Regions from separate parts of the Arthrobacter sp. KN11-1C genome, predicted to be linked through region 2. Evidence: predicted binding sites of a transcription regulator. Region 2 holds the regulator's gene; the other holds the start of a gene.

Region 1 (3,416 bases), 1.6 Mb from region 2:
AGGCCTTATGCATGGCCGTCAATAACTCCGACGCCGTACCACGCCTCGCGCGACTCAAGCACACTGTGAGGGAACTATTCCAATGTTGGCAGCTCCATCTGGGCCAATCGCTTCACGGCTTCGGGGGTCACCCGACCCCGTTCCTTGTCCAAAGCCACCCTTAACTGCGCGGCGAGAATGTTGCGGCGCACGTGCAGAGCCATTTCTTTCCGTGACGCTGGATCTGTCCGCAGCTTCCCTTCCGGAGTCCTCAAAGTGTCGAATGGTGATGGAAGCTTCGGGGGCGTTAGCTGCGCAAGTCGGACTACCGCCTCCGGCGTCTGTCGTCCCCGGACCTCGTCCAAGGCAACTCGGAGTTGGGCCGCAAGGATATCGCCGTGTATCCGTCGAATGGCTTCCTCCCTGGAGGCTCTGGCCTCCAGGTCCGCATTAGACATTGCCTCACCCCTCTCAGTCCGATGGGTTCATCATCTCCGAAAGCTCCGTAACAGCCAAGGGATTCGCGTCACCGGAGACGCGCCCTCTGCGGGATGCGCATCTGGATGGAAGCCCGCAGCGGGCGCGTCGGAGGACTGCACGGGGCTACAAACCAAACTCTCAGCACAGGGTTTCGGAGGGTCAAGACCACCGATATGCCGAGTTATAGAAAGTTATAGGCGGTTATGGGGATTTTCATATAGCCGCCTATAACTTTCTATAACTGCCAGATGTCACGTCCGTACGCGCAATTGTCTGATCGGAAGGGTGGCATGAACACTGGCCAAGGTGCTACTCCCCGGTGTTCTACACGGCGGCTGTATCCGGGAAGGGCTGCTTGAGACGGTGATGCAGGGCAGCTGGGGGTTCAGGCGGCTTTGACAAGGGGCAGTTCGTCCCAGTGAGTGGTGTACCTGGGTGAGAGCATGTCTCGTTTCATGGTCCAGTCCGGGCCGCCCTTGATGCCGGCGTGCCCGAGCCCGATGGAGCCGCGGCCGTATTTGCCAGCCACTTGTTCCAGGAGTGGGCCGATGCCGCGTTCCTCGTGGACGTTTTCGAACAACTCCAACGGTTTTTGGTTCCCGCTGGGGCGCAGGTCGGTGACCATGATTCCGGCGCGGACGTATTTCACGCCGTCGTTGATCCGGGGGATGAGGGCGTGGGCGGCTTTGGTGAGGATTACCGGGTCTGCGGTGGGCATGGGCAGTGCGACGCACGCGGAGGGGTAGGACGTGTCGCCGGGGCTGTAGTAGGAGGTGCCGGCGAAGGCGGTGAGCACTTTGGCTTGAAGGTCGTGTTTGGCCAGGCGGGCGCTGGCCTGTTGCGCGTACACGCTCATGACCTGGCGCAGGTCGGCAGCGGTCGTGATTGGTTTGGAGAAGGACCGGGGGAAGATCAGCTGGTCCCGGCCTATCCGTTCTTCTTCCATGGGAATGCAGGGGGTGCCCTGCAGCTCGAGGACGGTGCGCATCATCACCACCGAGAACTTGTCCCGGATCGCCACGGGGTTTGCCTTGGAAAGGTCAAGGATCGAGTAGATCCCCATCCCTGCCAGGCGTTTCGTGAGCCTGGTGGCCACGCCCCAGATCTCACTCACGGATAGGCGGGACATGAGCGCTTCGCGCTCGGCCGCCGGCACGGATTCCCACCGGCACACCCCCTCGAAAACGGGGTTGTGTTTGGCCCATTTGTTGCTGAGCTTAGCCAGGGTCTTCGTGGGGGCGATGCCCACGCAGACGGGCACCCCGATGTGGGTCCGGCAGGCGTCCTTCATGGCTCGTCCCAGGGCCAGCAGATCCTCTCCGGAGCCTTTGACGCCCAGAAAGCACTCATCGATGCTGTAGACCTCCTGCCAGGCAGAGTACCGGGCCAGGAGCTCCATCACCCTGGCGGAAATGCTGCCATAGAGCTCGTAGTTGCTGGACCTCGCCACGAGCCCCCATTCCTTGGCCCGGGGGGCGAGCTTGAACCACGGCTCACCCAGCACGATCCCGAGCTTCTTGGCCTCGTCGGAGCGTGTCACGGCGCAGCCGTCGTTGTTGGACAGGACGATCAGCGGTTTGCCTTCGAGGGAAGGATCGAAGATCCGCTCTGCCGAGGCGTAGAAGCAGTTGACATCGATGTGGGCGATTTCCTGCATGCGGCGCATCACCGCGGGCTTATGTCGGTAAGTGGCGTTATTCATATTGGCGCTATTCCTCGCGATCAAGCCCGAAGGCGCGCGCAGCTCGCCACTTGCCCGCGGCATCGTCGCATATACCATGCGACTTCCAACCTGGCCCGCGCACAACACGCTCTTTTCGAATATATATTCGATTTCTAAGTTTAGCGCCGAGCACCGACAGCGCGCCTTCACCACCATGTTGCATCCTCCGCGCATCGCGGATCCCTTGCCGTCCTATACCCGCCGTGGTGAACAATGGGAACGCTCTTGGCCGCACGTAAGGTTCGATATAAAGGGCCGCACTCCAAGAACGCCCCCCATTCCTGGTCCGGATCAGGGAAAAGCTACAAGGTATGAACCCGCGCAGTAGCGTGCACAGTCCGGGCAGTCTGCCACACCTACGCTTATTGACAACCGAACAGCCGACGAGTCCACTTAGCGCATGGCATCTAAAGAGACGGACGCGACACTCCGGATCGCGGGTGGCCTGGTGATCATCGCTCTCGCCGCCACATCGCTGTTCCTTTATTGGTATCCAGCGACTAGCGACCGGGACCCGACGCTCGGAAATCCTTTCGATCCTCGCGGCCGTCGGACAGCTTGCTTTGGCGATCGTGGTCATGGTCGGGAGGACCAAAGCGGGGCGCCTTGTGCTGACCCGCCGGCGGTGGAAATATTTCACGCTCGTCGGGCTCGTCTTAGTGACAATCATCCTGAGCATGGTCGCGCAACCCGGTCTTGACCGTCCGGGGGGCCACCCGGACCTGGCGATATTCCCAGTCCTGGTTAGTGGGTTCGTTGCCCAGCTATATGAACCGGAAAGCACCGCTCAATCCAAGCTATCGGACCTCACCGATCGTGATGGCAGGGCCTGGAGAAGAAGGTCCCTTGTGCTGGTCCTCATCGGAGTCGTTGTCGGAACCATCGCCGGAATAGGGGCAGCGGTCGGCAACATCTTCGCGCTGCCGCTGCTTATGCCGATTGCAGTCCTTTCCCTCGTCTTCGCCGCTGGCATCTGGTTGATGCTCAGGACAAGGAATCGGCAGCTGAAGGCGAAATCGTAGGGTCATCGCATGATGCTAGCTCGCCGGGGCCGCCGCCGAGAGGGAACTCTTCGCAGCCACGCACTCCCGGATAGCCGCAAGCTGCGGCGCCGCATCGCACGTCACCTACCCAAACTTGGGAGGCCCTTATGTCCAAAAGCACTTCGACCGCAAGCGGACGTTAGCTTGCCAATGACCTCACTGATGCAACCTCAGGTTTACTGCTTGTCACC
Region 2 (3,416 bases):
GGGAAGTCGTGTGGCTGTCCCGGAACAGCACCTTCGATCCGCAGCAGGGCTACACGGCGCCCGACGAGGATTCGCCGGCGCTCATCAACATCGCGCCGCTCAGCGTTGCCGGACGCCTCCGGGAAGGTCTCTTCGCAGGCCATACCGTGGTACTGACCTCTGCCACCTTGGCCATTGGCTCTGCCTTCGAGGCCACTGCCGGCGGCCTTGGCCTGACTGGCCAAGGCGCCCCGAGCTGGACCGGCGTGGACGTCGGCTCGCCCTTCGACTATCCGAAGCAGGGCATGTTGTACGTCGCCAAGCACTTGCCCAAGCCGGGGCGCGGCACCTCGCCCGAGGCGCTCGACGAACTTGAAGAGCTCATCAAAGCGTCCCACGGCGGAGCCTTGTGCCTGTTTTCGTCCCGACGTGCAGCGGAGGACGCCGCGGAAGCGATGCGATCGCGCCTGGACGTGGACATCCTGTGCCAAGGCGAATCGACCATGGCCGCGTTGGTCAGGCAGTTTGCCGAAGAAGAGGACACGTGCCTGTTCGGCACCATGTCCCTTTGGCAGGGCGTCGACGTTCCTGGCGGTTCCTGCCGGCTGGTAGTCATCGACCGGATCCCGTTCCCTCGTCCGGACGATCCCCTGATGACGGCACGGTCCCGCGCGGTGGCCCAGTCCGGGGGCAACGGTTTCATGGCGGTGTCCGCAACGCACGCGGCCATCCGGCTGGCCCAAGGAGCCGGCCGCCTCATCCGTTCAACGGGGGACAAGGGCGTGGTGGCTGTACTGGATTCACGGCTTTCGACGGAACGCTACGGCAACTTCCTCCGGGCAGCGTTGCCGCCCTTCTGGCCCACGACGGACCGTTCAGTGGTACGCGGTGCGCTCGAGCGGCTCTACGCCGAGTCGGCCTGAGGGGACCGCATCTGCACGTGGCGGAGTGAGGCCGGCGAATCCGGCGTTTGTTTCCGATCCCGGAGCCTGTTGGCCCGGAGCTGAAAACAAGCCCCAGTCCCGGGAGCGGGTCCTCGGCTACCTCGTTTTGAAGTGCGCGTCCTAGAGTGAGCGCAGCACCGAGACGACCTTGCCCATGATGGTGGCATGGTCGCCCAGGATGGGTTCGTACTGCGTGTTCTGGGGGAGCAGCCATGTGTGGCCGTCGCGCTGACGGAAGGTCTTGACGGTGGCTTCGTCGTCCAGGAGCGCGGCCACGATGTCGCCGTTGAGCGCGTCGTTTTGACGCCGCACCACCACCCAGTCGCCATCGCAGATAGCGGCGTCGATCATGGAATCACCGGCGACCTTCAGCATGAAGAGCTCGCCATGGCCTACCAGCTGGCGGGGCAGCGGCAGGACGTCTTCAACGGTCTGGTCGGCCAGGATGGGTCCACCGGCAGCAATGCGCCCCACGAGGGGAACCATGGCCGTGTCGCTGGCACTCGCGAGCTCCGTGACGGCCAGGCCGCCCGCGCTGCGGAGTTTCGCCGGAGCTTCGACGCCGGGAATGACCGAACCGCCGTCCAAGGTCAATGGCATGAGGACTTCCATCGCCCGCGGGCGCTTGGGATCGCGACGCAGATAGCCGAGCTTCTCAAGTTGTGACAACTGGTGCGTGACACTGGACAGGCTGGCCAAGCCAACGGTGTCACCGATTTCGCGCATCGACGGCGGATAGCCATGATCGTTCACTGAACGCTGGATGGTCTCCAGGATTTTCTTCTGGCGGACGGTCAGGCTCTTGGGGGCCTTCTGCGGCTGCTGGCTCCGCGCTGAGGCCGACCCGCTGCCAGTGGCTTTCGCTGCCATGTTCGCCAACGCCCTTCCGTTCCGCCCGTCCGCCGCTGGGGCGCTTGCCGGGACTGTCGGCCTGAAATGTCAGACCCTCCTGTTGCACTGATTCAGTGCTCGTTCCTTCACTCAAACGTAGGGCAGGCACAGGCGTTTATCAAACATTTGTTCTAGCGAGTCTCGACATCGTTCGTTGATAAGTGCTAAAAATGTCATAGCAAGGTTCGAATATGTGTTCTATAAAAGTGCCGCGGGATCCGGGTGTTCGTTCGAATCGTTCGAAGACATGGACGATCAACCGCCTCGCAAGCACTGACTGAAGGCAAGAATTGGCAGCCGCACCCAGAGATTCCGGAATGCGGCATTGTTCAGAAGGGCTCAGCTCATGTCCGCAATCACCATCACCCACACGCCAGGCCGCAGTGCGGCACCGGGCCGGCTTCGCCTGACTCGCCGGGGGCGCATGATCTTCTTCGGCCTCCCGGCAATGCTCGCGGTTGCAGCGCTGCTCAGCCTGGCCGGATTCCTGAATTCACCGGCCAAGGCTGCTGATTCCGCCGCCGAGCTGCAGCCCACGTCCAGCACGAGCGTCACGGTCCAAACGGGCGAATCCTTGTGGGGGATTGCGGGGAAGGCAGCGCCTTCCCGGGATCCCCGCGATGTCGTTGCGGAGATTATCCAGCTGAACAACCTCCAGGACGGGCGCATCGTACCTGGCCAGCAGTTGTTCATTCCTGCCACCTGAGGGCACTTTCGTCCGGGGCTGCGGCCCGCCTGAGCGGGGCGCAGGGCCGTCACAGTTTCAGGGCATCCGCCGCGGCACCTTAAACTGTCATGGTGAGTGAGCAGCTTGAGCGACTTGACCGCCTTCCCCTCCGGACCAACCTCCGCGGCCTGACCCCGTACGGCGCGCCGCAGCTTGATGTCCCGATTTTGCTCAACGTCAACGAGAATACGCATGGCGTACCGGCCGATGTCCAGGCGGCCATCACCGAAGCGGTGGCGGCAGCCGCGACCGGACTGAACCGCTATCCGGACCGGGAGTTCACCGAACTCCGCGAGGCCTTGGCGGAATACCTTGGCCACGAGCTCACTGCCGAGAACATCTGGGCGGCCAACGGTTCCAATGAAGTGCTGCAGCAGATCCTCCAGGTTTTCGGTGGCCCCGGGCGGTCCGCGCTCGGATTCCCTCCCACGTACTCCATGTACCCCCTGCTGGCCAGCGGCACCGACACCGCCTATATTGCGGGTGTTCGCGGCGATGACTACGGACTCGATGCAGCCTCGGCCGCCGCGCAGGTACGCGAACTCAAACCGAACGTCGTGTTCCTTTGCTCGCCGAACAACCCCACCGGCACCGGGCTTGGCCTGGATGTTGTCGAAGCCGTGTACGAGGCAGGCGAAGCAAGCCAGACAGTGGTGATCGTTGACGAGGCGTACCACGAGTTCGCCCATGACAACACGCCAAGCGCGCTGACACTCCTCCCTGGCCGGGAGCGCCTGATCGTCTCCCGGACCATGAGCAAGGCCTTCGCCCTGGCCGGTGCACGTATCGGCTATATGGCCGCTGCCCCCGAGGTCGCCGACGCGATCCGCCTGGTCCGCCTTCCGTATCACCTCTCCGCCATCACCCAGGCGACT

The links. Region 2 encodes LexA, which represses DNA repair genes until DNA is damaged. Its sites were predicted from a motif close to TCGAACANNTGTTCGA; they were not measured.
Region 1: the regulator LexA is predicted to act here: its motif matches at 2,277-2,292, upstream of ACSBOX_RS06100 (Y-family DNA polymerase).

The regions. Positions count from the first base shown of each region.
Region 1 covers NZ_CP197467.1:1,290,719-1,294,134, reverse strand. Annotated here, with positions in the region: gene ACSBOX_RS06100 (Y-family DNA polymerase) at 845-2,125, opposite strand; gene ACSBOX_RS06095 (hypothetical protein) at 3,031-3,204, shown strand.
Region 2 covers NZ_CP197467.1:2,906,579-2,909,994, reverse strand. Annotated here, with positions in the region: gene ACSBOX_RS13605 (ATP-dependent DNA helicase) at 1-902, shown strand, start outside; gene lexA (transcriptional repressor LexA) at 1,044-1,793, opposite strand; gene ACSBOX_RS13595 (LysM peptidoglycan-binding domain-containing protein) at 2,161-2,520, shown strand; gene ACSBOX_RS13590 (histidinol-phosphate transaminase) at 2,613-3,416, shown strand, end outside.